One region of the Pseudomonas sp. LR2-20 genome, then DNA from elsewhere that is predicted to be linked to it. Evidence: predicted binding sites of a transcription regulator. Region 1 holds the regulator's gene; the other holds the start of a gene.

Region 1 (14,351 bases):
CTCGGTGAGCACCGGGATGCTGGCTTCAGCCACCACTGCAGTGTCGACCACTGCAGTGTCGACCACTGCCACCAGCGGCTGCTCGACCGGCAGTACAGCTGGCAGCACCTTCACCTGCCGCTCGGCAAAAGGCCGGGCTGCGGGTGTTGGCTGGCGAGCATCGCGCGCCTGTTCTTCGCGCACGGCAGCGGCGAACTCATCACTGGCCTCGGCCGCTTCAGCCGGCGTTGGCAGTTCGAGGAAATCCTCGGTCTCGGTGGCCTCCTGCAACAACCCATCGAGGTACGACTGCAGGGCCAGTTGCGGCTTGGTGCCCACGGGCCGGTTCATGAAGCCACCTGCGCGGCCGGTTTGTAGGTCAGCATATGCTTGAGCAGTGCCCGGTAGGCGATCACGCCGCGGCTCTTGCCGTCGAACTGGGACGGCGTGACGCCATTGCGGCTGGCGTCGCGCAGGCGCGTGTCGACCGGGATATAACCCTGCCACACCTGCTGTTCATAGGTATCGCGCAACACCTTGAGGGTGCCCAGCGAAGCCTGGGTCCGGCGGTCGAACAGGGTTGGTACGATCTGGTAAGGCAGTGCCTGCTTGCGCGAGCGGTTGACCATGGTCAAGGTGCCGATCATGCGCTCCAGGCCCTTCACCGCGAGAAATTCGGTCTGCACCGGAATTACCAGCTGCTGGCTGGCCGCCAGGGCATTGACCATCAGCACACCGAGCAGCGGCGGGCTGTCGATCAAGGCAAAATCAAAATCCTGCCACAACTGCGCCAGACTCTTGGCGATCACCAGGCCCAGGCCACTCTGCCCTGGCGACTGGCGTTCCAGCACCGCCAGTGCAGTGCTCGACGGCAGCAACGAGATGCGCTCATCGCTGGTCGGCAGCAACAACTGCCCCGGCAGGCCCTCGGGCACGCTGCCCTTGTGCAGGAACAGGTCGTAGCAGCTGTGCTCCAGGGCGTCCGGGTTATGCCCGAAGTAACTGGTCATCGAGCCATGCGGGTCGAGGTCGACGACGACCACGCGCTTGCCCGCCTCGGCCAGCAGGCCGGCCAAGGCAATGGTGGTGGTGGTCTTGCCGACGCCACCTTTTTGATTGGCTACTGCCCAGACTCTCATAGGACAACTCTTGTCTCATTGGCATTGCAGGGCCGCTGTGGGAGCGGGTTCACCCGCGAAGCAGGCGACGCGGTGGATGGCACGGGCTTCGCCCGTGTTCGCGGCGGTTCGACGTCTCGATGAACCCGCTCCCACAATGATCGCGCAGGCTTCAAAAAATCGAACAAGACAACTGCCCCCATTAGGTTTGCGGTGACGGAGAATTGACGGCTCACTTCGCCGTCGTCGCTGCTGGGGCTGGCGGTGCACTTTGTGTGCCAGCACGGCGCAGCGCCGCATCCGGGGTGGCGTTGGCACTGCCCGAGCCGGTCAGGCTGCGGCGCACGTCGAGGTTGCGGGAAATCACCAGCACTACCCGGCGATTGCGCGCACGCCCTTCGGCGCTGTCGTTGCTGGCCACCGGCTGGTACTCGCCGTAACCCACCGAGGCCATGCGCGCCGGGTTGACCCCTTCCATGGCCAGCAGGCGCACGATGCTCGCCGCCCGCGCCGCCGACAGTTCCCAGTTGGTCGGGTACTGTGCCGTACGAATCGGCAGGTTGTCGGTGAAGCCTTCGACATGCACCGGGTTGGCGAACGGCTTGAGGATGCTGCCGACTTTCTCGATGATGGCGAACGCCTTGTCACTGGGCATGGCATCGCCACTGCCGAACAACAGGGACGAGTTCAGCTCGATTTCCACCCACAGCTCGTTGCCGCGCACGGTCATCTGGTCGGACTTGATCAGGTCGCCGAAGGCATCGCGCACGTCGTCGCTGATGCTCTTCAGCGGGTCGACGCTGGTCTGCGCCAGGCCTGCGTCGGTCTGCTCGCTGTCCTTGATCAAAGGTTCAGCCGGTTTCACGCTGAGCGGTTGCTCATCGCCGATCGGGATCGGCTTCATGCTCCGCTCAGGGTCGTTGAACACCCCGAGCAGCGCTTGCGAGATGACCTTGTACTTGCCCTCGTTGATCGAGGAGATCGAATACATGACCACGAAGAAGGCGAACAGCAAGGTGATGAAGTCGGCGTACGACACCAGCCAGCGTTCGTGATTCTCGTGCTCCTCGGTATGACGGCGACGGCGCATGGCTTACTCCATGAAGCCTTGCAGCTTCAGCTCGATCGAGCGCGGGTTCTCGCCCTCGGCAATCGACAGCAGGCCTTCGAGCAGCATCTCGCGGTAGCGCGACTGGCGCATGACGATGGCCTTCAGCTTGTTGGCGATCGGCAGCAGGATCAGGTTGGCACTGGCCACGCCGTAGATGGTGGCGACGAAGGCCACGGCGATGCCGTTACCCAGTTGCGACGGGTCGGCCAGATTGCCCATGACGTGGATCAGGCCCATGACCGCACCGATGATACCGATGGTCGGGGCATAGCCGCCCATGCTCTCGAACACTTTGGCAGCCTGGATATCACGGCTTTCCTGGGTCAGGAAGTCGACTTCGAGGATGCTGCGGATCGATTCCGGCTCGGCGCCATCGACCAGCAGTTGCAGGCCCTTGCGGGCGTACGGGTCGGGTTCGGCATCAGCCACGCCTTCCAGGCCGAGCAGGCCTTCCTTGCGTGCCACCAGGCTCCAGTTGACCACCCGGTCGATACCCCCGGCCAGGTCGACCCGCGGCGGGAAGAAGATCCAGCGCAGGATCTGCAGCGCGCGCTTGAAGGCCGACAGCGGCGACTGCAGCAATGCTGCCGCCAGGGTGCCACCGAGCACGATCAGGCCGGCCGGGCCATTGAGCAAGGCACCGACGTGGCCACCTTCGAGGAAGTTGCCGCCAACGATGGCGACGAACGCCAGGATCAGGCCAATCAGGCTGAGCACATCCATCAGACGCACGCCTCGACCAGGTGTTTGCCGATTTCATCCAGGCTGTACACCGCGTCGGCCAGGTTGGCTTTGACGATGGCCATAGGCATGCCGTAGATCACACAGCTGGCCTCATCCTGGGCCCACACCGTGCTGCCGCCCTGCTTGAGCAGGCGCGCACCTTCACGGCCATCGGCGCCCATGCCGGTGAGCACCACCGACAACACCTTGTCGCCATAGGACTTGGCCGCCGAACCAAAAGTGATGTCCACGCACGGCTTGTAGTTCAGGCGTTCGTCACCGGGCAGGATCTTCACCGCGCCACGGCCGTCGATCATCATCTGCTTGCCGCCAGGGGCCAGCAGCGCCAGGCCCGGGCGCAGCATGTCACCGTCTTCGGCTTCCTTGACGCTGATCTTGCACAGCTTGTCGAGGCGTTCGGCAAAGGCCTTGGTGAAGGCCGCCGGCATGTGCTGGATCAGCACGATCGGCGCCGGGAAGTTCGCCGGCAACTGGGTCAGCACACGCTGCAGGGCCACCGGGCCGCCAGTGGACGTACCGATCGCCACCAGCTTGTAAGGCTTGCGCTTGGGCGCCGGGGAATGCGATGCGGCCGGCGCCGGTGCCGGCGCACGAACAGGCGCGGCAGTGCGTACCGGCGCGGCGCTGGCCAGGCTGCTGGCGGGTGCATGGCTGCTGGCCGGTGCAGGCGCGGTGACCGGCGCGTGGCTGGCGTAGCTGCCAAAACGGCGGTTGCTGCGCGAGATGGTATGCACCTTCTCGCACAGCAGTTGCTTGACCTTTTCCGGGTTGCGCGAGATGTCTTCGAAGTTCTTCGGCAGGTAATCCACCGCACCGGCATCCAGCGCGTCGAGGGTGACGCGGGCACCTTCGTGGGTCAGCGAGGAGAACATCAACACCGGCGTCGGGCAGCGCTGCATGATGTGCCGCACTGCGGTGATGCCATCCATCATGGGCATTTCGTAGTCCATGGTGATGACATCGGGTTTGAGCGCCAGTGCCTGGTCGATCGCTTCCCTGCCGTTGGTCGCGGTGCCGACCACCTGGATGGTCGGGTCCGCCGAGAGGATTTCCGAAACGCGGCGGCGGAAGAAACCGGAATCATCCACCACCAGGACCTTGACTGCCATAAACACTCCATTAGGCGGCGCAACCTGCCAGGGTGCGCCGCCGAAAATCAGATACGCCGTGCCGCGTAACGCTTGAGCATGCTCGGCACGTCGAGAATCAGCGCGATGCGGCCGTCACCGGTGATGGTGGCGCCGGACATGCCCGGCGTGCCCTGCAGCATCTTGCCCAGCGGCTTGATCACCACCTCTTCCTGGCCCACCAGCTGGTCGACCACGAAGCCGATACGCTGGGTACCGACCGACAGGATCACCACATGGCCCTCACGCTGCTCCTCGTGCACCTGGCCCTGAACCAGCCAGCGCTTGAGGTAGAACAGCGGCAGCGCCTTGTCGCGCACGATCACCACTTCCTGGCCGTCGACCACGTTGGTACGCGACAGGTCGAGGTGGAAGATCTCGTTGACGTTGACCAGCGGGAAGGCGAACGCCTGGTTGCCCAGCATCACCATCAGGGTCGGCATGATCGCCAGGGTCAGCGGCACCTTGATGACGATCTTCGAACCCTGGCCCTTGGCCGAGAAGATGTTGATCGAGCCGTTGAGCTGGGAAATCTTGGTCTTAACCACATCCATGCCGACGCCGCGGCCGGACACGTCGGAAATCTCGGTCTTGGTCGAGAAGCCCGGGGCGAAGATCAGGTTGTAGCAGTCCGATTCGCTCAAACGGTCGGCGGCGTCCTTGTCCATCAGGCCCTTTTCCACGGCCTTGGCGCGCAGGATGCTCGGGTCCATGCCCTTGCCGTCGTCAGAGATCGACAGCAGGATGTGGTCACCTTCCTGCTCGGCCGACAGCACCACGCGCCCGGTGCGCGCCTTGCCCGCAGCTTCGCGCTCGTCGGGCATCTCGACACCGTGGTCGACGGCGTTGCGCACCAGGTGCACCAGCGGGTCGGCCAGGGCCTCGACAAGGTTCTTGTCGAGGTCGGTCTCTTCACCGACCAGTTCCAGGTTGATCTCTTTCTTCAGCTGCCGCGCCAGGTCGCGAACCAGGCGTGGGAAGCGCCCGAAGACCTTCTTGATCGGCTGCATACGGGTCTTCATCACCGCCGTCTGCAGGTCGGCGGTGACCACGTCGAGGTTGGACACGGCCTTGGACATGGCCTCGTCGCCGCTGTTAAGGCCCAGGCGCACCAGGCGGTTACGCACCAGCACCAGTTCGCCGACCATATTCATGATCTCGTCCAGGCGCGCGGTGTCGACGCGTACGGTGGTCTCCGCTTCGCTGGCAGGCTTTTCCGCGGCCGCGGCCGGGGTGCGCGCTGGCGCGGCAGGCTTGGCTGCGGTGACGTTGCCAGGTGCAGCAGCGGCCGGGGCAGCAGCAGGCCTGGCGACCGGCTTGCTTTCAGCCTTTTCTGCAACCGGCGCGGCCACGGCGGCAGGCGCCTGGGCAACGGCAGCCTCACCGGTGAACTTGCCCTTGCCGTGCAGCTGGTCGAGCAGCGCTTCGAACTCGTGCTCGGTGATCTCGTCACCACTGGCTGGCGCGGCAGCGCTTTCCACTGCAACTGCGGCAGCTGGCAAGGCATCGGCCTGGAAGGTGCCCTTGCCGTGCAACTGGTCCAGCAACGACTCGAATTCTTCGTCGGTGATCTCGTCGCTCACAGGCGCACTGGCGTCGACCACCGCTTCGGCGGCGGCCACTTCAGGCGAGAACTGGCCCTTGCCATGCAACTGGTCGAGCAGCGATTCGAACTCGGCGTCGGTGATCTCGTCACCCGAGCCGCTCAGGGTCTCGCCCTGCAGCTGCGCGTCGAAGGCGGCCGCTTCGGCCTTGACCGCGTCGAGCGAGTCGAGCAGTTGTTCGAACTCGGTGTCGGTGATGTCCGCCTCTGCCGCCACAGGCTCCGGCGCAGCTTCGACCACCGCGGCCGGGGCGTCGGCGCTGGCAGGCTCCGCCAGGCGCGACAAGGCCGCCAGCAGCTCCGGAGTGGCCGGGGTCACTTCACTGCGCTCACGCACCTGGCCGAACATGCTGTTGACCGTATCCAGCGCCTCGAGCACCACATCCATCAGTTCCGCGTCGACCCGGCGCTCACCTTTGCGCAGGATGTCGAACACGTTCTCAGCGATGTGGCAGCACTCCACCAGCTCGTTCAGCTGAAGGAAGCCGGCGCCCCCTTTTACAGTGTGGAAACCGCGAAAGATCGCATTGAGCAGGTCGGCATCGTCGGGCCGGCTTTCCAGCTCGACCAGTTGCTCGGACAGTTGCTCAAGAATTTCGCCGGCTTCTACCAGGAAATCCTGAAGGATTTCTTCATCGGCGCCGAAGCTCATTAAACGTGCTCCTTAAAAACCCAGGCTGGACAGCAGATCGTCGACGTCGTCCTGACCGGACACAACGTCTTCACGCTTATCGGCATGAATCTGCGGACCTTCACCCCGAGTCGGATGTTTTTCTTGATCTTTTTCAGCGCGCAGCTGCTGGTGGTCATGTTCGATACCGGCAAAGCGGTCGACCTGACTGGCCATCAGCACGAGCTTGAGCAGATTGCTTTCCACTTCGGTCACCAGCGCGGTCACGCGCTTGATCACCTGGCCAGTCAGGTCCTGATAGTCCTGGGCCAGCAGAATGTCGTTGAGATGGCCGGCAACCTTGCGGTTCCCCTCGGCGCTGTGCGTCAGGAAACTGTCGACGCGCTTGACCAGCTCACGAAACTCCGGCGCTGCGACTTCGCGGCGCATGAAGCGCTGCCAGTCGACGCTCAAGCTTTGTGCCTCGGCCGACAGGTCGTTGAGCACCGGGGTGCTCTCCTCCACCAGGTCCATGGTGCGGTTGGCAGCGCCCTCGGTGAGCTTGACCACGTAGGACAGGCGCTCGGTGGCGTCGGTGATCTGCGAAACTTCCTCGGCCTGCGGCATGCGCGGGTCGATCTGGAAGCTGACGATCGCGCTGTGCAGCTCACGGGTGAGCTTGCCGACTTCCTGATACAGGCCGCGATCGCGGGTCTGGTTGAGCTGATGGATCAGCTGCACCGCCTCGCCGAAGCGCCCCCGCTCCAGGCTCTCGACCAGCTCCTGAGCATGTTTCTTCAGGGTCGTCTCGAACTCCCCCAAAGACGTCTGTGTTGATTCCATGGCGCCCCCCCTGACGTGACTCAGCCGTTGACGCGTTCGAAGATCTTCTCGATCTTTTCTTTGAGCACCTGGGCGGTGAACGGTTTGACCACGTAACCATTGACCCCGGCCTGGGCCGCTTCGATGATCTGGTCGCGCTTGGCTTCGGCGGTCACCATCAGCACCGGCATGCTTTTCAGGCGATCGTGGGCACGCACCTTGCGCAACAAGTCGATACCGGACATGCCGGGCATGTTCCAGTCGGTCACCAGGAAGTCGTAATGGCCGCTTTCGAGCATCGGCAGCGCGGTAGTGCCGTCATCGGCTTCATCGGTGTTGGTGAAGCCCAGGTCACGCAACAGGTTCTTGATGATCCGCCGCATCGTCGAAAAGTCGTCAACGATGAGGATTTTCATGTCTTTGTTCAAGTAGACCTCCAAGCAGTCTCAAACGCGCTCGGCTGCGAGCACGCGTATTCATTCAATTCGGTGCAACATGGAAAACACGTGGAAAACGACTGCAACGACCCCCGGGCTCAACGCGCCCGCCATTCCCCCAGGCGGCTGCGCAGGCGCGCGGCACACTGGCTGTGCAACTGGCTGACACGCGACTCGCTGACCCCCAGTACCTCACCGATTTCCTTGAGGTTCAGCTCTTCGTCGTAGTACAGCGCCAACACCAGCCGCTCACGCTCCGGCAAGTTGGCGATCGCATCGGTCAGGGCAGCCTGGAAGCGCTCGTCCTCCAGATCGCGCGACGGCTCGATCTGGCCACTGACGCCGTCCTCGTGCAGCCCTTCGTGCTCGCCGTCCTGCAACAGGTCGTCGAAACTGAACAGGCGGCTCCCCAAGGTATCGTTCAAGATCCCGTAGTAATCATCGAGACTCAACTGGAGTTCGGCAGCAACTTCATGATCTTTAGCGTCGCGACCGGTTCTTGCTTCCACGGCGCGCATCGCGTCACTGACCATGCGCGTATTGCGGTGCACCGAACGCGGTGCCCAATCGCCCTTGCGGACCTCATCGAGCATCGCCCCGCGGATGCGGATGCCGGCGTAGGTTTCAAAGCTGGCACCCTTGCTGGCGTCATACTTGTTGGCCACTTCCAGCAGGCCGATCATGCCGGCCTGGATCAGGTCCTCGACCTGAACATTGGCGGGCAGGCGTGCCAGCAGGTGGTAGGCAATGCGCTTGACCAGCGGCGCGTAGCGTTCCACCAGCTCGAACTGGGCGTCTTTCGACGCCTTGCTGTACATCTTGAAGCCGCTCGCGTTCATAGCACGGGCCCTGCGCTGGTGGGTTGCACCAGGCGTTCGACGAAGAACTCAAGATGCCCGCGCGGGTTGGCGGGCAGCGGCCAGCTGTCGACTTTCTGCGCGATGGCCTTGAAGGCCAGGGCGCACTTGGAGCGCGGGAACGCCTCATACACCGCGCGCTGCTTCTGCACGGCCTTGCGCACGCTCTCGTCGTACGGCACGGCGCCGACGTATTGCAGGGCGACGTCGAGGAAGCGGTCGGTGACCTTGGTCAACTTGGCGAACAGGTTGCGCCCTTCCTGCGGGCTCTGGGCCATGTTGGCCAGCACGCGGAAACGGTTCATGCCGTAGTCGCGGTTGAGCAGCTTGATCAGCGCGTAGGCGTCGGTGATCGAGGTAGGCTCGTCGCACACCACCAGCAGCACTTCCTGGGCTGCGCGAACAAAGCTGACTACCGAGTCACCAATACCCGCAGCGGTGTCGATCACCAGCACGTCGAGGTTGTCGCCGATCTCGCTGAACGCCTGGATCAGCCCGGCATGCTGGGCCGGTGCCAGGTGCACCATGCTCTGGGTACCCGAGGCAGCCGGCACGATGCGCACACCGCCCGGCCCCTGCAACAGCACATCACGCAGCTCGCAGCGCCCTTCGATGACATCAGCCAGGGTGCGTTTCGGGGTAAGGCCCAGCAACACGTCGACATTGGCCAGGCCAAGGTCGGCGTCCAGCAACATCACCCGACGGCCGAGCTCGGCCAGCGCCAGGGACAAGTTCACTGAAACGTTAGTCTTGCCGACGCCACCTTTGCCACCAGTGACGGCGATCACCTGTACGGGATGCATGCTACCCATGTTCGTTGTTTACCTTGTCTCGCTTGGACCCAAGCCACACGCGGGGCGACACTGCCAGCCCCGGAATGTAGGTACTTTGCATACGCTTCATCCTCAACCCGCGCGCCGCGGGTTGTGGTAGAGATCAGCGAACATGTCGGCCATCGCCTCTTCGCTGGGCTCGTCCTGCAACTGCACGTTCACCGCGCGGGTCACCAACTGGTGCGGGCGCGGCAGGTGCAGGTCGTCAGGAATGCGCGGACCATCGGTGAGGTAGGCCACGGGCAGTTCATGACTGATGGCCAGGCTCAGCACGTCGCCGAGGCTCGCCGTTTCATCGAGTTTGGTCAGGATGCAGCCGGCCAGGCCGCAGCGCTTGTAGCTGTGGTAGGCGGCGGTCAGCACCTGCTTCTGGCTGGTGGTGGCCAGCACCAGGTAGTTCTTCGCGGCAATGCCCCGTCCGGCCAGGGTTTCCAGTTGCATGCGCAGGGCCGGGTCGCTGGCCTGCAGGCCGGCGGTATCGATCAGCACCACGCGCTTGCGCAGCAGCGGCTCCAGCGCCGCTGCCAGCGACTGGCCCGGATCGACGTAGGTCACGGGCACGTTAAGGATGCGCCCCAGGGTCTTGAGCTGCTCCTGGGCACCGATGCGGAAGCTGTCCATGCTCACCAGGGCCAAGTTCTGCGGGCCGTACTTGAGCACATAACGCGCCGCCAGCTTGGCCAGGGTGGTGGTCTTGCCCATGCCGGCCGGGCCGACCATGGCGATCACGCCCCCCTCTTCGATCGGTTCGACCTGAGGCACTTCGATCATCCGTGCCAGGTGCGCCAGCAGCATCCGCCAAGCCTGGCGCGGTTCTTCGATCTCGTTGGTGAGGTCGAGCAGCTCGCGGGCGATCGGGCCGGACAGGCCGATGCGTTGCAGGCGACGCCAAAGGTTGGCCTGGGCCGGCTTGCTGCCCTGCAGCTGGTTCCAGGCCAGCGAGCCGAGCTGCACTTCGAGCAGTTCGCGCAGGCCCGACAGCTCCGAACGCATGGCATCGAACAGGCGCGGATCGACGGCTGGCTGCGCCGGCGCAGGCGCCGGGGCCGGCACATCGACGTGCGGTTCGATCAGCGGCTCGGCCGCCGTCAGCGACTGGCCGGCGAACAATTGGCGGTTGCCTTCGCTGGCCTCGGCACGGTTGTCCAGCTCGGCCTGGGCAGTGGCAATGCGCGACTGGGTCTTGCGCAGCTCTTCTTCCAGCTCGGCATTGGGCACGCGTGGGGCCAGCGCGGACAGCTTGTAGTCCAGCGCGGCGGTCAGCTCGACACCACCGGCGATGCGGCGGTTGCCGATGATGGCGGCATCGGAGCCCAGCTCATCACGGACCAGCTTCATGGCCTGACGCATATCGGCGGCGAAAAAACGCTTGACTTGCATAACCCACTACCTCAGCCGTTGGGGCCCACTGTGGCAACGATGGTGACTTGCTTGTTATCCGGTATTTCCTGATACGCCAGAACATGCAAATTCGGTACAGCCAGGCGGCCGAAGCGCGACAGCATGGCACGGATCGGGCCAGCTACCAGGAGAATGGCCGGCTGGCCTTGCATTTCCTGGCGCTGGCAGGCGTCGATCAACGAACGCTGCAGCTTTTCGGCCATGCTCGGCTCAAGAAGAACACCGTCTTCCTGACCTTGCCCGGCCCTTTGCAAACTATTGAGCAAGATCTGTTCCAACCTTGGCTCCAGGGTGATCACAGGCAGCTCGGGCTCAACGCCGACAATGCTTTGGACAATGGCACGACACAATCCGACGCGCACCGCCGCCACCAGCGCGGCGGTATCTTGACTCTTGCCGGCATTGTTGGCGATGGCCTCGGCAATACTGCGAATGTCACGCACCGGCACTTGCTCGGACAGCAATGCTTGCAGGACCTTGAGCAGCCCCGACAAGGAAATGACACCGGGCACCAGCTCTTCTGCAAGTTTAGGCGAAGCCTTGGACAATACCTGCAACAGCTGCTGAACCTCTTCGTGGCCGATCAGCTCATGGCAGTGCTTCTGCAGGATCTGGTTGAGGTGGGTGGCTACCACGGTACTGGCATCGACCACGGTGTACCCCAGCGACTGCGCCTGGGCACGCTGGCCGACGTCGATCCACACCGCCTCCAGGCCGAATGCCGGGTCGCGCGCGGCGATGCCGTTGAGCACACCAAACACCTGCCCCGGGTTGATCGCCAGCTCGCGGTCAGGGTAGATATCGGCCTCGGCGAGGATCACCCCCATCAGCGTCAGGCGATAGGCGCTCGGCTGCAGGTCGAGGTTGTCGCGGATATGCACGGTCGGCATGAGGAAGCCCAGGTCCTGGGACAGCTTCTTGCGCACCCCCTTGATTCGCGCCAGCAGCTGGCCACCCTGGTTGCGGTCGACCAGTGGAATCAGCCGGTAGCCGACTTCCAGACCGATCATGTCGATCGGCGTCACGTCGTCCCAGCCCAGCTCCTTGGTTTCCATTGCGCGCTGCGGCGACGGCAACAGGTCCTGCTGGCGCTGCGCCTCCTTCTGCGCGTCGAGCTTGGCCTTCTGCTGCTTCTTCCACACCAGGTAGGCACCGCCCCCGGCCAGCAGGCCGAGGCTGAGGAAGGCGATGTGCGGCATGCCCGGCACCAGGCCCATGATGATCATCAGCGCCGCAGACACACCCAGCGCCTTGGGCGAGTCGAACATCTGGCGATTGATCAGTTTGCCCATGTCCTCGGATCCCGAGGCTCGGGTGACCATGATCGCCGCAGCGGTGGACAGCAGCAGTGATGGCAATTGCGCCACCAAACCGTCACCAATGGTCAGCAAGGCGTAAACTTTGCCCGCATCGCTGAACGACATGTTGTGTTGCAGCATACCGATCAGCATGCCACCGATCAGGTTGATGAACAGGATCAGCAGGCCGGCGATGGCGTCACCGCGGACGAACTTGCTGGCACCGTCCATCGAACCGTAGAACTCGGCCTCCTGGGCCACCTCGGCGCGGCGCGCCTTGGCCTGGGCCTGGTCGATCAGGCCAGCGTTGAGGTCAGCGTCGATGGCCATCTGCTTGCCAGGCATGGCGTCGAGGGTGAAGCGTGCGCTCACCTCGGAAATACGCCCGGCACCTTTGGTGACCACCACGAAGTTGATGATCATGAGGATGGCGAACACCACCGCACCGACCACGTAGTTGCCGCCGATCACCACCTCGCCGAAGGCCTGGATCACTTTACCGGCAGCGCCGTGGCCCTCCTGGCCATGAAGCATGACCACTCGCGTGGAAGCCACGTTCAGCGCCAGGCGCAGCAAGGTCGCCACCAGCAGGATGGTGGGGAACGCGGCGAAATCCAATGGACGCAGGGCGTACACGCAGACCAGCAGGACGACGATCGAAAGGGCGATGTTGAAGGTGAAGAACACGTCGAGCAGGAACGGCGGTATCGGCAACATCATCATTGCCAACATCACCAGCAGCAGCAACGGCACGCCCAGGTTGCCCCGGCCGAGCCCGGCCAGGTTGTTGCGGGCGTTGCTGATTAACTGAGTGCGATCCACCGCGAGTCCTCTTGATGCAAAACTTTGACGCCCAAGGGGCGCTTGGGCGTGGCTTTGCAAGAAGCCTTCCAACTTTGTACGGCTATGGATTTATGTTGCCTGTACAGGCCCGAATCAATTGTCGCGCCGCAAGTCCGGCGGAATCGGCAGATCACCCTTGAGCGGCTCCGGCCGCTTGCCTTTACCAGCGCGGTACTGGCGGATCTGGAACACGTAGGCCAGCACCTGTGCCACCGCCAGGTACAGCCCCGCCGGGATTTCCCCCTCGACCTCGGTGGAGTAGTAGATCGCCCGCGCCAGGGCTGGCGACTCAAGGATCTGCACCTTGTGCTCGACGCCGATCTCGCGAATCTTCAAGGCGATGAAGTCGGTGCCCTTGGCCACCAGCAGCGGCGCCACCCCACCCTTCTCGGGGTCGTACTGCAGGGCCACGGCATAGTGCGTCGGGTTGGTGATGATCACATCGGCCTCGGGCACGGCGGCCATCATGCGCCGCTGCGACACCTCTCGCTGCAACTGACGGATGCGCTGCTTGACCTCAGGCTTGCCTTCGCTGTCCTTGTACTCGTCCTTGATCTCCTGCTTGGTCATCTTCAGCTTCTTGTGGGTCTGCCACAGCTGGTATGGCACGTCGGCCGCGGCAATCAGCAGCAGGCCGGCCGCCATCCACAGGGCGCTCCAGCCAACCACCTGGACACTGTGGATGATCGCCTGCTCCAGAGGCTCGTTGGCAATGGCCAGCAGCGCCTGGCGGTCATTGCCCAACACCACCAGCGCCACCACCAGGATCACCATGAACTTGGCCATGGCCTTGAGCAGTTCGGTCAACGAGTTCAGCGAAAACATCCGCTTGATACCCGACAATGGATTCATGCGGCTGAACTTGGGTTGCAACAGGCTGCCCGAGAAAATGAACCCGCCGAGGGCAATGGGCGAAACGAAGGCGATGACGAACAGCAGCATGAGGATCGGCTGCACCGCCCAGATCGCCATCTTGCCCGAAGCCAGCAGGAACATGCCCATCGAGCGCTCGTCGGTGAGCACCTCGCGGGTCAGGGAAAAATTCAGCTGCATCAGCTTCATCAAGGTTTCCGCCAGGTTGCCGCCGAAGGCCAGCAGCGCGCCGGCGCCGGCCAGGGTCGAGGCAACCGTGTTGAGCTCCTTGGACCGGGCGATCTCGCCTTTTTCCCGCGCGTCGCGCTTGCGCTTGTCGGTGGGGTCTTCCGTCTTGTCCTGGCCGCTCTCGCTCTCTGCCATGCTCAGCGCACCCTCACCAGCTCACGCAGCCATTGCAGCGCCTCACTGGCCAACGTCTGGTAGTGGGAAAGCACATCGGCCAGCCCTACCCAGAAGATACCCATGCCCAGCACCAGGGTCAGCGGAAAACCAATGGAAAAGATGTTCAGCTGCGGCGCGGCACGAGTCATCACGCCGAAGGCGATGTTCACCACCAGCAGTGCGGTGATCGCCGGCAGGATCAGCAACAGGCCGGCCCCGAACACCCACCCCAGGCGGCCAGCCATTTCCCAGAACTGATTGACCACCAGGGCGTGGCCCACCGGCAAGGTGGTGAAGCTCTCGGTCATGAC
Region 2 (15,911 bases), 1.1 Mb from region 1:
CGGTGTGGGTATTTCGGTGGTCAACGCCCTGTCGACCCAGGTGCGCGTACGCGTCAAGCGCGACGGCAACGAGTACCAGATGACCTTTGCCGATGGCTTCAAGGCCAGCGAGCTGGAAGTGGTCGGCACGGTCGGCAAGCGCAACACCGGTACCAGCGTGTACTTCAGCCCGGACCCGAAGTATTTCGATTCGGCAAAGTTTTCCATCAGCCGCCTCAAGCACGTGCTCAAGGCCAAGGCCGTATTGTGCCCGGGCCTGCTGGTCAGCTTCGAGGACAAGGCCAGCGGCGAAAAGGTCGAGTGGCACTACGAAGATGGCCTGCGTTCCTACCTGGTCGACTCGGTCAGCGAGTTCCAGCGCCTGCCCGACGAGCCATTCTGCGGCAGCCTGGCGGGTAACAAGGAAGCCGTGGACTGGGCCCTGCTGTGGCTGCCCGAAGGCGGTGACAGCGTCCAGGAAAGCTACGTCAACCTGATCCCCACCGCCCAGGGCGGTACCCACGTCAACGGCCTGCGTCAGGGGCTGCTGGACGCCATGCGCGAGTTCTGCGAGTTCCGCAACCTGCTGCCGCGAGGGGTCAAGCTGGCGCCGGAAGACGTCTGGGAGCGCATCACCTTCGTCCTTTCGATGAAGATGCAGGAACCGCAGTTCTCCGGCCAGACCAAGGAGCGCCTGTCGTCCCGCGAGGCCGCGGCGTTCGTCTCCGGTGTGGTCAAGGACGCCTTCAGCCTGTGGCTCAACGCCCACCCCGAGCTGGGCATGCAGCTGGCCGAGCTGGCCATCAGCAACGCCGGCCGGCGCCTCAAGGCCAGCAAGAAGGTCGAGCGCAAGCGCATCACCCAGGGCCCGGCATTGCCAGGCAAGCTGGCCGATTGCGCCGGCCAGGACCCGATGCGCGCCGAGCTGTTCCTGGTCGAGGGTGACTCCGCCGGCGGTTCGGCCAAGCAAGCCCGCGACAAGGAATTCCAGGCCATCCTGCCGCTGCGCGGCAAGATCCTCAACACCTGGGAAGTGGACGGCGGCGAAGTGCTGGCCAGCCAGGAAGTGCACAACATCGCCGTAGCCATCGGTGTCGACCCGGGCGCGGCCGACCTGTCGCAACTGCGCTACGGCAAGATCTGCATCCTCGCCGACGCCGACTCCGACGGCCTGCACATCGCCACCTTGCTCTGCGCGCTGTTCGTCCAGCACTTCCGCCCGTTGGTCGAGGCCGGCCACGTCTACGTCGCCATGCCGCCGCTGTACCGCATCGACCTGGGCAAGGAAATCTACTACGCCCTCGACGAAGCAGAGCGTGATGGCATCCTCGACCGCCTGGTGGCCGAGAAGAAGCGTGGCAAGCCACAGGTCACCCGATTCAAGGGCCTGGGTGAGATGAACCCGCCGCAGCTGCGTGAAACCACCATGGACCCGAACACCCGGCGCCTGGTCCAGCTGACCCTGGACGACGTGCAGGGCACCACCGAGATCATGGACATGCTGCTGGCCAAGAAGCGTGCTGGTGATCGCAAGAACTGGCTGGAAACCAAAGGCAACCTGGCTGAGGTCCTGGTTTGATTCGTCTGCTGGTTGCGGCCTGCCTGGCGCTGGTTGCCCTGCCGAGTCTGGCGGGCAACTGGCCAGAACTGAAACTGGCCTCCGAGCACCCGATCGACGGTATGCGCGGCGGTAACCTGTCTGGCCTGGCCGAGTGCCGGGGCGGGCTGTGGGGTGTTTCCGATCGTGATGACGACCGCATTTACCGCTTCGACCAGCAGAGCGCCGTCTGGCGCGCACAGCCGCTGACCTTCACCCCACCGCCGGTGCCTGAGAGCGGCCTGCCGTGGGGCTTGAAGTCGCGTAACTGGGCAGCGTCCTACGTGCGTGGCGGTGAACTGGATTACGAAGGTATCACCTGTGACCAGGCAGGCAACCTCTACCTGGTCAGCGAGGCCCATGCGGCGGTGCTGCAGCTGCCTGCCGAGGGTGAACCGCAGTGGCTGAAGATCGACCCGGCGATGGTCCGGCAGGCCCGTGCCAGCGGCATGTTGCTCAACTTCAACGCCTTGTTCGAGGGTCTGGCAATCAACCCGGAGGGTGACCGCCTGTGGTTGGCGGCCGAGCGCGAACGGCGCGGCCTGGTGGCCATCGAGCGGCAGCAGTCGGTGTGGACGTGCGGGCGTAGTTGCGTGTTGCTGAGCGAAGCTGGGGTCGAGATGCAGCCGCCACAGATGCCCAACCCTCGGGCGCTGTCGCGTGACTTCGCTGATCTCGCCTGGTTCGAGGGCAAGCTGTTCACCCTTGAACGCAACGCCTACCGCGTGTGCCGGCGTGAAGCCGCCAGTGGCAAGGTCGAGCAGTGCTGGTCGTTTGCCGCCGAGGCACTGCTGCCTGAGCGCCGCTATGACCAGCCGTACGGCCTGGCCGAAGCGCTGGTGATCGATGCCAAGGGCGCCTGGATCGGCCTGGACAACAACAATGGTGATCGTGCCGATGGCGAAAGCCGGCCGATCGTCTGGCGCTTCGAAGCGCCCCAGGGCGGCTGGAGCGCCACGCCATGAGCCAGACTCCGGGCAAGCGCGCCGGCAAGGTACTGATGATCGTCGCCTGGGCGGCGGGGCTGTTCCTTGCCACGCGTTTCTTCGGGCAATGGGAAGACCACGAGCGCAACCCGAACACCCAGGTGCAGTCGTCGCACGGTGACGGTTTCATCGAAGTGCGCCTGCTGGGCAATGGTCAGGGCCACTTCGTGGTGGACGGCGCGATCAACGGCCAGGGGGTGCATTTCATGCTCGACACTGGTGCCACCGACGTGGCGATCCCCGAGTCGCTGGCCAAGGACCTGAACCTACAGCGCGGGAGCCCGGTGGTGCTGAGCACCGCCAACGGCCGTACCGAAGGCTACCGTACCCGGCTGGACACCGTGCAGTTGGGCGATATCCGCCTGCAGAACGTGCGCGCGCTGGTGGTGCCGGGCCTGGACGGGCAGACCGTGCTGCTGGGCATGAGCGCCCTGAAACAACTTGAATTTACCCAGCGCGGCGGCACCATGCTGCTGCGCCAGAACCTGAAATGACGAGGCCCGCATGAGCGACTCACTGGAACTCAGCCTGGACGGCGTCGAACGCCGCTCGCTGGCTGACTTCACCGAACAGGCCTACCTCAACTACTCCATGTACGTGATCATGGACCGCGCCTTGCCGCACATCGGCGACGGCCTGAAGCCGGTGCAGCGACGCATCGTCTACGCCATGAGCGAGTTGGGGCTCGATGCCGACGCCAAGCACAAGAAGTCCGCCCGTACCGTCGGCGACGTGCTCGGCAAGTTCCACCCCCACGGCGACTCGGCCTGCTACGAAGCCATGGTGCTGATGGCGCAGCCGTTCAGCTACCGCTACACCCTGGTAGACGGCCAGGGCAACTGGGGTGCACCGGACGATCCGAAGTCGTTCGCCGCCATGCGTTACACCGAGGCACGCCTGTCGCGTTATTCCGAGGTACTGCTCAGTGAAGTAGGCCAGGGCACCGTCGACTGGGTGCCGAACTTCGATGGCACGCTGCAGGAGCCTGCGGTACTGCCGGCGCGCCTGCCGAATATCCTGCTCAACGGCACCACCGGTATCGCCGTGGGCATGGCCACCGATGTGCCGCCGCACAACCTGCGGGAAGTGGCCAGTGCCTGCGTGCGCCTGCTCGACGAGCCCAAGGCGACCATCGAGCAACTGTGCGAGCACATCCAGGGCCCGGATTACCCGACCGAGGCCGAAATCGTCACCCCGCGTGCGGAAATCCAGAAAATCTACGAAAGCGGCCGTGGCTCGATCCGCATGCGCGCCGTCTACCGCGTCGAGGACGGCGACATCGTCGTCACTGCGTTGCCACACCAGGTCTCCGGGGCCAAGGTGCTGGAGCAGATCGCCGCGCAGATGCAGGCCAAGAAGCTGCCGATGGTCGCCGACCTGCGTGACGAGTCGGACCACGAGAACCCGTGCCGCATCGTCATCATTCCACGCTCCAACCGCGTCGATGCCGACGAGCTGATGCAGCACCTGTTCGCCACCACCGACCTGGAAAGCAGCTATCGGGTCAACGTCAACATCATCGGGCTCGACGGCCGCCCGCAGCTGAAGAACCTGCGCGCGTTGTTGCTGGAATGGCTGGAGTTCCGCACCAATACGGTACGCCGCCGCCTGCAGCACCGCCTGGACAAGGTCGAGAAGCGCCTGCACCTGTTGGAAGGCTTGCTCACTGCGTTCCTCAACCTGGATGAAGTGATCCACATCATCCGTACCGAAGAACACCCCAAGCAGGCCCTGATCGAGCGCTTCCAGCTGAGCGAAATCCAGGCCGACTACATCCTCGAGACGCGCCTGCGCCAGCTGGCGCGCCTTGAAGAGATGAAGATCCGCGGCGAACAGGACGAACTGCTCAAGGAGCAGGCCAAGCTGCAGGCCCTGCTGGGCAGCGATGCCAAACTGCGCAAGCTGGTGCGCAGCGAGCTGATCAAGGACGCCGAAACCTATGGCGACGACCGCCGCTCGCCAATCGTCGAGCGTGCCGAAGCCAAGGCCCTGTCGGAAAACGAGCTGATGCCGACCGAGCCGGTCACCGTGGTGCTGTCGGAAAAGGGCTGGGTGCGTTGCGCCAAGGGCCACGACATCGACGCCACCGGCCTGTCCTACAAGGCGGGCGACGGCTTCAAGGCCGCGGCTGCAGGCCGCTCCAACCAATTTGCCGTGCTGATCGACTCCACCGGGCGCAGTTACTCGGTGGCCGCGCATAGCCTGCCTTCGGCGCGGGGCCAGGGGGAGCCGCTGACCGGTCGCCTGACGCCTCCGCCCGGAGCAACATTCGAATGCGTGCTGCTGCCGGACGATGATGCGCTGTACGTGGTGGCCTCGGACGCCGGCTACGGCTTCGTGGTCAAGGGTGAGGACCTGCAGGCCAAGAACAAGGCCGGCAAAGGCCTGCTCAGCTTGCCCAACGGTGCCAAGGTCATGACCCCGCGCCCGGTAGCTGACCGTGAGCAGGATTGGCTGGCGGCGGTGACCACCGAAGGTCGCTTGCTGGTGTTCAAGGTTTCCGACCTGCCACAGCTGGGTAAAGGCAAGGGCAACAAGATCATCGGTGTGCCCGGTGATCGGGTAGCCAGTCGTGAAGAATTTGTCACCGATCTGGCGGTGATTGCCGAGGGTGCAACCCTTGTATTGCAAGCCGGCAAGCGTACTCTGTCTCTGAAACCCGACGACCTTGAGCACTACAAGGGCGAACGTGGCCGACGCGGTAGCAAGCTGCCACGCGGCTTCCAGCGGGTCGACGGGTTGCAGGTGGAACTGCCGGCATAATCCGATGAAATGTCTGGAACGGCAATTTCAGCGCCGTTCCAGGCAGAAATGCTGGAGTCGGACCGATATTTCGCGGATGATAGTGCCCCTGTGGTGCCGGCGTGGCCGCGTGCCCGATTGAATCTCTATCAGTATCACTGCGGTTTGCCTGGAGGCGACCGCCTGGATGGGTTGAATGAAATTCCTGCGCCTTCCATTTGCGCTGTTGATGACGGGTTTGCTGGGACTGAGCGGGTGCAGCATGCACCAGCCGGTTGCCCTGTACCAACTCGACAGCGGTGATCCTGGCCAGCCTTCGCAGAGTGCGGGCATGGCCGTGGTGCTCGGCCCGGTGTCGGTAGCCGATTACCTGCAGCGCGAAACCTTCTTGCAGCGTCAGGCCGATGGCAGCCTGAGTTCGGCGACCGACGGTCGTTGGGCCGGTAGCCTGTCGGCAGACATCGATCAATTGCTGGTGCGCCAGCTGGCCTGGCGCCTGGACAGCCAGCGCGTGGTGCTGGCCCCGGCCAGCACTGGCTTCACCCCGGACGTGCAGGTGCTGCTGTCGATCACTCGCCTGGATTCGGGCAAGAACCAGCCAGCGATCCTCGATGCACAATGGCGCCTGCTCGACCGCCGTGGTCATGTGCGTGACAACCGTATCGTTCACCTCGAACAGCCGCACGAGGGCAGCGAGTCGTCCCAGGTTCAGGCCCAGGGGCAATTGCTGCAGAAGCTGGCCGAACAGTTGAGCGCGGCGGTCAAACCGCTGGCCAATCAACCTGCGGTTGCTGAAGAAGCACCGAAGAAGCAGGCAGCACCGGTACAGGTCAAGAAGGCGCCGGAGAAGTCGAAGATCCCGATGGCTTCGCCGATTCGCACCGATATGGAAGTCTATCGGTTCTGATCGAACCGCCAGGCACAAAAAAGCCCGCATCTTGGCGGGCTTTTTTGTGCCTACGATTCGCAGCGGTTCCACGGGCTCGAGGCTTGTGCTGCATCTGTGGGAGCCGGTCTTGCCGGCGATGGGCCGCAAAGCGGCCCCCTGGATATCAGGCCCGGCGCTCGTGCATCCGCGCCAGCTGGCGTTCCAGCATCGACGGGTAAGGCTCCATCAACCGCTCCACACAGCAAGCCCCTTCAGGGCTGGCAATCGGCCGGATGCGGGCGCGCTTGCGGATCAGCTCGTCATCACTGATCTGCCGCTCGACCAGCAGCAGGTTGCGGCTGTGCTGCGACAGTGCCAGTGCGTCCTGGGCCTTCTCGGCCATCAGCAGGTCGACCTGCTCCAGCCCTTGCAGGTCATCGCCCAGGGCCAGGCCCAGCTGCAGTTGCAGGGTGATGCCGCTGTCGGCCACTTCGATCTGCAGGGCATGGCCCAGCGCCCGTAGCAGCTCACCGCAGCAGATAGCGTTGGTCAGGTAATCCTCGCCACAGTCGCGGCTGTGGAACAGCACCAGGGTGCTGCCATCGTTGAGCGTGTGGACGTCGCCTTCATACAGCGATGCCGCCTGCTCCAGGCAGCCCCGGTAGCGTTCCAGCAGCTCGGTCAGGCGCGTGCGTGGCAGGCGACGCAACTGCTCCTGGGAGCCCAGTTGAACGGCCAGCACGGCGGTGTTCTGTGGCTCGTCGGATTCGGCTACGGCAGGTTTGGCCGCCGGTTGCTCCTCGTCGTCCAGCAGCCCGGCGAACGCCTCGTCGTCGTCCTCGTCCGCCTGAACCACGGCCTTGGCACGTTGTGCCGGCTTGGCTGGGACTTCGTCGTGCAGCTCGTCGAACTCGTCTTCTTCTTCCTCCGGTTCCGGCTCGGGCGGAGGTGGCGGCGCCAGGCGGGCGTGCAGCTGGCGGGCGATGTCGCCGATCTCGTCCTGGCGGTCGATGGCCGGGGTGTAAGGGTGCGGGTCACGCAGCCACACCCGCAGCTGCAGCAGTGGCAGGGTGATGTGGCGGCCTTGACGCAGGCTCAGGCTCAGCGCCAGGGCCAGCAGGATGGCGGCAAGGATGCCCATGCTCTGCAGGCTGATCAGCATCGGCTGCTGGAACTGGCTCATGTCCAGGCTGATGCGCAGCTGACCGGCGGTCACGTCCTGGAACGTGATCTTGGTCTGGTACAGGCCTTCGGCTTCACCCAGCAGGCTGTTGCGCGGGCGCTGGCCGGCCTCGGCGAGGATGCGGTTGTCCACGCTGTAGATCGCCGCATGGGCCACCAGCGGGTTCTTCACCAGGTTGCCCAGCAACACATTGAGGCTGAGGATGTCGTTGGACACCAGCAGCTCGGTCGCCGAGGTGGCGGTCTGGGTGGTCAGGCTCTGGCCGAGGGCGTCAGCCTGTTCGTGCATGGCCTGCTTGAACTGCAGGCCCATCACGCAGGCATAGATCACCAGCGCCAGCGCCACCAGGAAAATGTTGGTGGTGGCGATGCGCAGTGCCAAGGGCACGCGACGTTGGCGCAGGGCTCGGAAGATCATGAGGAAGAAGTTGTCGGTTTTGACGGGCGTGGGCCGGTTCACAGAGCTCGGCTCTTAATGGCATAAAAGTGTTGGGCAGTATAGCGAGCAGTGTTTTGTCGGCAAAGTAGAGTTGGCGCCCGATGGTCATGGAAAATCGGTAGAATGCGCATTTTTCATCGAAGTCGGAGCCAGGTTGTGCGCGAAATCGTTCTGATCAACATCACCGGTGAGGACCGCCCCGGTCTCACCGCCGCCATTACCGGCGTCCTGCTCCAGGGCGGTGTGAACATCCTCGACATCGGCCTGGCGGTCATGCACGGCACCCTGTCGTTCGGCATTCTGGTCGATATCCCGGACAATGAAGTGGCGACCAGCCTGCTGCAGAGCGTGCAGTCCAAGGCCCATGAGCTGAACCTGCAAGCGCGTTACACGCCGATTTCCGAGGCCGACTACCAGCACTGGGCCGACGCCCAGGGCGAAGCTCGACATATCGTGACCTTGCTCAGCCGCAAGATCACCCCCGAGCAACTGCAACGCGTCAGCGCCGTCATCAGCCAGTATGGCCTGACCATCGAACGTATCGAGCGCCTGTCGGCACGGGTTGCCCTGGGCGCTTCGAGTGAAAAGGGCAAGGCGGCGCTGGAAATTTCCGTGCGTGGCGTGCCGAGCGACGCCCAGGCATTGCGTGCCGACTTCTTCGCGCTGTCTGAAGAGCTGAACATCGACATCGCGTTCCAGAACGACGACCTGTTCCGTCGCAACCGCCGCCTGGCGGTGTTCGACATGGACTCGACGCTGATCGAAGCTGAAGTCATTGATGAGCTGGCCAAGGCGGCCGGCGTGGGTGAGCAGGTTGCCGCGATCACCGAGCGGGCGATGCGTGGCGAGCTGGACTTCCGCGCCAGCTTCAAGGAGCGCATGGCGCTGCTCAAGGGCCTGGATGTCGGCGTACTCGACGAGATCGGTGCTTCCCTGCGCCTGACCGAAGGTGCCGAGAACCTGTTTGCCGAGCTCAAGCGCCTGGGCTACAAGACAGCGATCCTGTCCGGCGGCTTCTCGTACTTCGCCAAACAAGTGCAGGCGCGCCTGGGTATCGATTACGTATTCGCCAACGAGCTGGAAGTGGTCGATGGCAAGGTGACCGGCGTGGCCGTGGAACCGATCGTCGATGCCCAGCGCAAGGCTGACCTGCTGCAGCAGCTGGCCAGTGAAGAAGGCCTGCAGCTGGAGCAGACCATCGCCGTGGGCGACGGTGCCAACGATCTGCCGATGCTGTCGCTGGCTGGCCTGGGCGTGGCCTTCCGCGCCAAGCCGCTGGTGCGCCAGTCGGCCAAGCAGGCGATTTCCACCCTGGGGCTGGATGGCGTGCTTTACCTGCTGGGCCTGCGCGACCGCGACGCCCGCGGCTGAAATGCCATTCGGGGCCCACAGGGGCCCCTGTTCCCTTGCTACTAGGTTGATTGCGAACTGTTCTAAGTTCTCCTCGCAGCGCCATCTAGGCTTGGATCCGTACGGTTCACTCATCGACCGTACTGGCCCGGGGGGAGTCCTCGTGGCCATCAACTTCAAGGAGAAGAAGTTCATGTCCAAGTACGCAGTGGAGAATCAGTGGGGCGGTAACTCGGCACCTTGGCACCCGGGCGGAATCTGGGTAATTGGGGGCCGTGACAACCAGAAGGTGGTGTCGGTGGACGTCAAATCGAATGATGGCGGCCAGACACTGCAAGGCGTCATGACCTACGCCGGCGAAGGACCGATCGGCTTCCAGGGCAAGCGTATCGCGCAGAACCGTTATCAGGTGCAGAACCAGTGGGGTGGCAATAGCGCGCCCTGGCACCCAGGCGGAGAATGGGTGATCGGAGGGCGTGATAACCAGAATGTCATTGCCCTGACGGTGAAGTCCGACGATGGCGGCCTCACCCTCAACGGTACCAACACCTATAACGACGAGGGCCCGATCGGCTTCCGCAGCCTGCTCGGCTGACCCCTGCGGAGTCAACGCTCCCCGGCCACAAGCCGGGGAGCGTTGAAGGCTCAGGCCTGTTGCGGTTGGGCGAGGAATTCGCCCATGCGTACTGCGGAGCCTGCGCCCAACGTTTCGGCCCACTTCACTTGCTCCGGGCCGAACAGCACGATGGCGGTTGAACCCAGTTTGAAGCGGCCGAGCTCGGCGCCTTTTTCCAGGTGAATAGGCGCACGGCTGCTTTCGTCGTAGCGGAAGGTCTTCAGCTCGCGCTTCGGCGGGGTGACCAGGCCAGCCCACACGGTCTCGATCGAAGCGACGATCATGGCACCGACCAGCACCACGGCCATCGGCCCGCGCTCGGTATCGAACAGGCACACCACGCGCTCATTGCGGGCGAACAGCTCCGGAACGTTCTCGGCAGTGGTCTGGTTGACCGAGAACAGACGCCCCGGCACATAGACCATCTCGCGCAGGGTACCGGCCAGCGGCATGTGCACGCGGTGGTAATCCTTCGGCGACAGATAGATGGTGGCGAACTCGCCACCCATGAACGGCGCAGCCAGCGCTGGGTCGCCGCCGAGCAGTTCGAGGGCGCTGTAGCTGTGGCCCTTGGCCTGGAAGATACGACCGTGCTCGATCGGGCCCAGCTGGCTGACGGCACCGTCGGCCGGGCAGAGGATTGCGCCGGGGGTTTCGTCCAGCGGGCGCGCGCCTGGCTTGAGGGCGCGGGTGAAGAAGGCGTTGAAGTGCTCGTAGGCGGTGAGGTCTTCGACCAGCGCTTCGCTCATGTTCACCTGGTAACGCTTGGCGAACCAGGCGGTGAAGGCGTTCTTGAACCAGCGCGCACGGCACTCGGCGATGCAGCCAGCCAGACGCGACAGCAAGTGGTGCGGCAGCAGGTACTGGCTGATGATGAACAGACGGGATTTCATTGCGTTGAATGTCCTTAAACTTCGACAGGCGTGTCCGGGTGGTTGCCCCATTCGCTCCACGAACCGGCATAAGCCTTGATGCGTGGGTAGCCGAGGGCCTTGGCCACCAGGTAGGTGAAACCGGAGCGGCGGTGGGTCTGGCAGTGGGTGATCACTTCCTTGTCCGGGGTGATGCCCAGTTGCTGCAGCACTTGCGCGATATCCGCGCGGATGCGCAGGTGATCGTTGAGGTCCATGCCGGCAGTCCATTCGAAATTGATGGCGCCGGGAATGTGCCCGGCCTTGGCGGCCAGGACCTTCTCGCCATTGAATTCCTGTGGGCCGCGGGCATCCCAGATAACCAGGTCATCGGCGCCCAGGCGGCTTTGCAGGTACTCGCGGGTGGCGGTCGGTTCGCTGTGCAGTTGCAGCTTCACGGGTGTGTTGCCGGGTTCTGGCACCTCGGTGGAGAGTTTGTCCGCCGGCCAGGCCTGGATGCCGCCATTGAGGTAGTGGTAGTGCGCATGGCCGATGACATCGAGCAGCCAGATGAAGCGGCCGGCCCAGCCACCGCCTTCATCGTCGTACACCACGTAGACAGCATCGTCGCGGTGGCCGAGTTCGCTGAACAGCTTTTCCAGGTCGGCCAGGGCCGGCAGCAGGCCGGGCGCCGGAGGCTGGCCAAGCTGGGTGCGCTTGCCCTCGACGAAGCGGGCGCCGGGGATGTGCCCGCTGACATAGCGGTTGGCGCTGCTCAGGTCGACCAGAATCAGCTGGGGGGAATCCAGGCGCGGCAGCAGGTCTGCGGCTTCGATCACCAAAGGCAGGCCGGAAAAGTCAGTCATCCACGTTCTCCAGAGTGGAAAGAGGGGCGATTGTAGCGCAAGGCTCAGTCGCCGCGTTTGGCAAACACCACCAGCGCGCGTTCGATACATTGCGAAGTCTTGCCGAAGGCCTGCACGCTGACATCGGCCAGTGGCTTGCCGCCTTGGTCGGCCACGGCCAGCATCAGCACCTGGTCGCCGACACCCAGCGAGCGCAGCAACAGGTGTTCGCTATGGAACAGCGCACGCAGCGCTGCTGGCAGCAGCGCCGAGAACTGAGCGTGGTTCTCGGGCGTCAGGCGCAGTTGGCCGACCTTGCCCATCAGCTTTTGCAGCAGTTTGTTCTGCTCGATGTCCAGGGTGATGCCACCTGCTTCCTTGGGCAGGCCGGCGATCTGCTGTACGCGCAGGTAATCGGCGGCCTTGTCCAGACTCAGCAGCATGATGCGCTGCATCCCGCAGGCTTCCAGCGCTTCGCGCGCATGGGTGGCCAGGTGCACGGCATTGGTGAAAGGGCTTGGCTGGGTCAGCAGTTCCTGGCACAGCTTGCGCCAGCGGCCAAGCGCTTCGCTGGAAGGTGGCGGCGGGGTGAGCATGTCCGGGTGCGGGCGACGCTGGTCCCAGGGCCAGATCAGCGCCTCGGCGGGGTGGAACAGGGCATGGCGGGCGTGGCGCCGGGCGCTGGCCGCTGCTTGTTGGTGAACCTGCTGTTGCACGTCTTCCAGCGAGGTCTGCAGGTATAGCGCGGTCAGCAGTTGCCAGCGCAGCAGGTGCGGGTTGTCCCAGCCCACCTGTGCCGCCAGCGCCAGGTTGTTGGCCAGCAGCACAGTATTGGCCGGCTCGTTGAACCAGCGGCGCAAGCCGGGTGCTTCGTCCAGGCGATGCTGCTGGATGAGCAGGTCTTCTTCGCGGGCGATGCTCAGCACCAGGGCCAGCTGGTCGCGCTCTTCGAGCAGCAGGCGATAGCCTTGGGTCACCCACTTGGGCAGCCGCCAGTGTTCGGCCATGGCCCGGCACAGGGCGAAGATGCGCACGCCGAACAGTTCCTGCTCCACATCGGCTGCGGTTTCGCCCTTGTGGATAACCCGCAGCTCCCAGGCATCCAGCAGCTTGGGGTGGGCCAGGGCCAGCGGCCACAAGGGGGCGAGGAACAGCAAGCTGCCCCAGTGGATCTCCTGCCACAGGCGCGCCAGGCGGCTGGCGAACAGGCCGTTGGCCTGTTGCGCGGCGTGCTGGCTGATCAACAGGAACTGGCGCAGCACCGGCGGAATATCGTCTTCAGGCAGCGCCGGCAGACGCATCAGCAGTTCCTTGCTGCGTGCCAGGCCCAGGCGGTTCAGGGCGACTTCCAGGCTTTCAGCCGGCTCGGCCTGGCTGGCGTTGGCGGGGTGGTTGGCCTCGCGCATCACCGACAGCACCAGCGCGGGGCTGTCCTGCATCAGTTCGGCGATGTCGCGCAACGAGCGGCGACTGTCGTTGATTGCGCTCAATACCCGGTCGTAACTCTGCTTCGGGACCGGTACACGAACACCGTCGAGCAGCTTAACCCAGGCTTCTACCGTACGCGGATTCTGAGTGGGCACCTTGGATTCCATTGGCATTTTGACATCAGTCCGAACTGGCTTTTCGCTTTTAGTGGCTATAGTCTGGCGCAGTTCTGCCGATAAGTAGAAGAAGAGTTTTAAGGCTCCCGTTCCACTCCCTGACCACGACAGCAAGTGCTTTGATCCTATGGCTAAAATTATCGGCATCATCGTCGTATTCGCGAGCGTGCTCGGCGGATATGTACTCTCCCACGGCAAGATCGCGGCGCTGATCCAGCCGTTCGAAGTGCTGATCATTGGCGGTGCAGCCTTTGGCGCCTTCATGCAGGCCAACCCGGGTTACATGACCATGCATGTAATCAAGAAGTCGATGAAGATGTTCGGCTCGCGCTTCTCCCATGCTTTCTACCTGGAAGTACTGGGCCTGGTGTATGAAATCCTCAACAAGAGCCGTCGCGAAGGCATGATGGCGATCGAGAGCGATATCGAAGATGCCGCCGCCAGCCCGATCTTCGCCAAGTACCCGGCGGTGCTGGGCGACGAGCGCATGACCGCGTTCATCTGCGACTACCTGCGCATCATGTCCACCGGCAACATGGCCCCCCATGAGCTCGAAGGCCTGTTCGACATGGAGTTGCTGAGCATGAAGGAAGAGCTCGAGCACCCGTCTCACGCCGTCAGTGGCATCGCCGACGGCATGCCGGGCTTCGGTATCGTCGCGGCGGTACTGGGCATCGTGGTGACCATGGCGTCGCTCGGTGATGGTGACCAGAAGTCGATCGGCCTGCACGTCGGTGCAGCGCTGGTCGGTACCTTCTTCGGTATTCTCGCCGCGTATGGCTTCTTCGGCCCCCTGGCCAAGTGCCTTGAGCACGATGCCAAGGAAGAGCTCAACCTCTATGAGTCGATCAAGGCCTCGCTGGTGGCCTCGGCTTCCGGCATGCCGCCTTCGCTGGCTGTCGAGTTCGGGCGCAAGGTGCTGTATCCAAAGCATCGCCCAAGCTTTGCCGAGCTGGAACAAGCAGTTCGCGGTCGCTGAGCCATGGAAAACAATCAGCCGATAATCATCAAGCGCGTCAAGCGCTTCGGTGGCGGGCACCATGGCGGCGCCTGGAAGATCGCCTTCGCCGACTTCGCCACGGCGATGATGGCATTCTTCCTGGTACTGTGGCTGCTCTCCACGGCTACGCCTGAACAGAAGATCGCCATTGCCGGCTACTTCAAGGACCCGATCGGTTTTTCCGAGAGCGGCACGCCTTACGTCATCGATTTGGGTGGTTCGCCGCAGCTGGCACCGGAAAAGACCATCAACCCGGAGCAGAAGTCCGAGCCTACGCCTGACACCAGCATCCAGCTGGACAAGGACCAGGTCGAGACCATGGCCGAACAGGTCGAGCGCGAGCGCCTCGAGTTGCTGCTGCAGGAACTGCAGAACAAGGTCGAGGAAAACCCGCAGCTGCAGAAGTTCAAGGACCAGATCCTGTTCGAGATCACCCAGGACGGCCTGCGTATCCAGATCATGGATGCCGAGAACCGGCCGATGTTCGACATCGGCAGCGCACGCCTGCAGCCCTATTTCGAAGACATCCTGCTGGCCATGGCCGACACCATCAAGGCGGTGCCGAACAAGATCAGCATCAGTGGCCACACCGATGCCAAGCCGTACTCCGGCACTGGCGACTTCGGCAACTGGGAACTGTCGGCCAACCGCGCCAACGCCGCACGCCGTGCCTTGGTTGCCGGCGGCTATCCGGATGGTCAGGTGGCGCGGGTGGTGGGGTATGCCTCGTCGTCGCTGTTCGACCGCAAGAACCCGTTCAACCCGGTCAACCGCCGTATCGATATCATCGTCCTGACCAAGAAGGCGCAGCGCAACATCGAGGGTGAGCAGGGTGCGCCCGAGGCGCCGGCCCAACCGGCTCCGCCAGCGGGTGCTGCGCCTGGGGCCGCGGCACCGGTAGCTCCGGCGGCGGGTGCTGCCGCTGCCGAGGCGCCGATGCAGCCGCGGGAACTGCGCCAGAAGCTGAACATCTTCGAGGACGGGACCTTGAAGATGGATGAGCAGAAGGATCAGTAACCGCTGCTGTCGCTTTGCAGCCCTTCGCGGCTCGACTTGCCCGCGCAGGGCTGCAGAGCAGCTCTGAACGCTTCAAAACCCCCGCCTGATCTTGGCCTTGAGATCGGCATGAAAGAAATCCGCATTGTCCCGGTCGACACTTGAGCCACGCTCTGCCGGCAGAATCATTGCCCGCTGGAACGTGCACTCGTCGTGATACGCCCGCACGAACAGGTCAATGTGCGCCCGTTCGCGCATCACCGGCCACCTGGCAAGGTACTCGGGCAGCTCGCCGTCCCCTCTGTGGTAGAAACTGACCCGCCGATTGGCTGCCACCGCAGCTTCCAGTAGCCCGGCTGTCCACCAGTCATCGCTTGCTGCCGCGGGCAGCAGGCCGATCCAGTGGGTGGCATCGTTTATCTGTTGGCAGGCGCTGCCATGATGCTCTTCGCGAACCTGCCCGTCGGCGCCAAACTCCACCAGCTGCGCGGTGATGCCCTCAAGCAGCAGGCGTTCGTTGAGGATGAAGGCGTCAAGCCGCTCTTCGTGGCGGTAACTGATAAAAACCGGCATCGCGGTTGCCCTCCCTGATAGAAGTCATGACCTTCAGGGAAAGCGAGGGGCAGGGCAATAGATGGCAGGAAAACCGGAGGCGTCCTACGCACTCCGGTAACATTTCCTACAAATCAGTAGCTGTCTTCCGGCAGGCTGGCAATGATCGAGCGGTAGCTGTTCATCCGCTGCTGCTTGATGCGGCCGTCTTCAAGGGCCTTGAGCAGTGCGCACCCCGGTTCGCGATCATGCTTGCAGTCGCGGAAGCGGCAGGTGCCGAACAAGTCGCGGAACTCGATGAAAC

Evidence for each region. The regulator FliA, encoded in region 1, starts transcription of late flagellar genes. The targets are predictions, from matches to a motif close to CTAAAGTTTNNNNNNNNNNNGCCGNTAA.
Region 2: motA (flagellar motor stator protein MotA) is a predicted target of FliA. The motif match lies at 13,095-13,122, and genes of this name have one in related genera.

What each region holds. Positions count from the first base shown of each region.
Region 1 covers NZ_AP025944.1:1,689,518-1,703,868, reverse strand. The annotation lists gene OCX61_RS07450 (CheW domain-containing protein) at 1-330, opposite strand, end outside; gene OCX61_RS07445 (ParA family protein) at 327-1,118, opposite strand; gene motD (flagellar motor protein MotD) at 1,330-2,187, opposite strand; gene OCX61_RS07435 (flagellar motor protein) at 2,191-2,931, opposite strand; gene OCX61_RS07430 (protein-glutamate methylesterase/protein-glutamine glutaminase) at 2,931-4,061, opposite strand; gene OCX61_RS07425 (chemotaxis protein CheA) at 4,109-6,334, opposite strand; gene OCX61_RS07420 (protein phosphatase CheZ) at 6,347-7,135, opposite strand; gene OCX61_RS07415 (chemotaxis response regulator CheY) at 7,156-7,530, opposite strand; gene fliA (RNA polymerase sigma factor FliA) at 7,650-8,390, opposite strand; gene fleN (flagellar synthesis regulator FleN) at 8,387-9,220, opposite strand; gene flhF (flagellar biosynthesis GTPase FlhF) at 9,314-10,621, opposite strand; gene flhA (flagellar biosynthesis protein FlhA) at 10,633-12,762, opposite strand; gene flhB (flagellar biosynthesis protein FlhB) at 12,877-14,019, opposite strand; gene fliR (flagellar biosynthetic protein FliR) at 14,022-14,351, opposite strand, start outside.
Region 2 covers NZ_AP025944.1:573,870-589,780, forward strand. The annotation lists gene parE (DNA topoisomerase IV subunit B) at 1-1,558, shown strand, start outside; gene OCX61_RS02385 (esterase-like activity of phytase family protein) at 1,555-2,541, shown strand; gene OCX61_RS02390 (retropepsin-like aspartic protease family protein) at 2,538-3,056, shown strand; gene parC (DNA topoisomerase IV subunit A) at 3,067-5,325, shown strand; gene OCX61_RS02400 (PqiC family protein) at 5,501-6,211, shown strand; gene OCX61_RS02405 (AhpA/YtjB family protein) at 6,357-7,814, opposite strand; gene serB (phosphoserine phosphatase SerB) at 7,950-9,164, shown strand; gene OCX61_RS02415 (lectin OAA family protein) at 9,337-9,738, shown strand; gene asd (archaetidylserine decarboxylase) at 9,789-10,652, opposite strand; gene OCX61_RS02425 (rhodanese-like domain-containing protein) at 10,667-11,476, opposite strand; gene OCX61_RS02430 (HDOD domain-containing protein) at 11,521-13,056, opposite strand; gene motA (flagellar motor stator protein MotA) at 13,187-14,038, shown strand; gene motB (flagellar motor protein MotB) at 14,042-15,076, shown strand; gene OCX61_RS02445 (molecular chaperone Tir) at 15,149-15,628, opposite strand; gene rsgA (small ribosomal subunit biogenesis GTPase RsgA) at 15,742-15,911, opposite strand, start outside.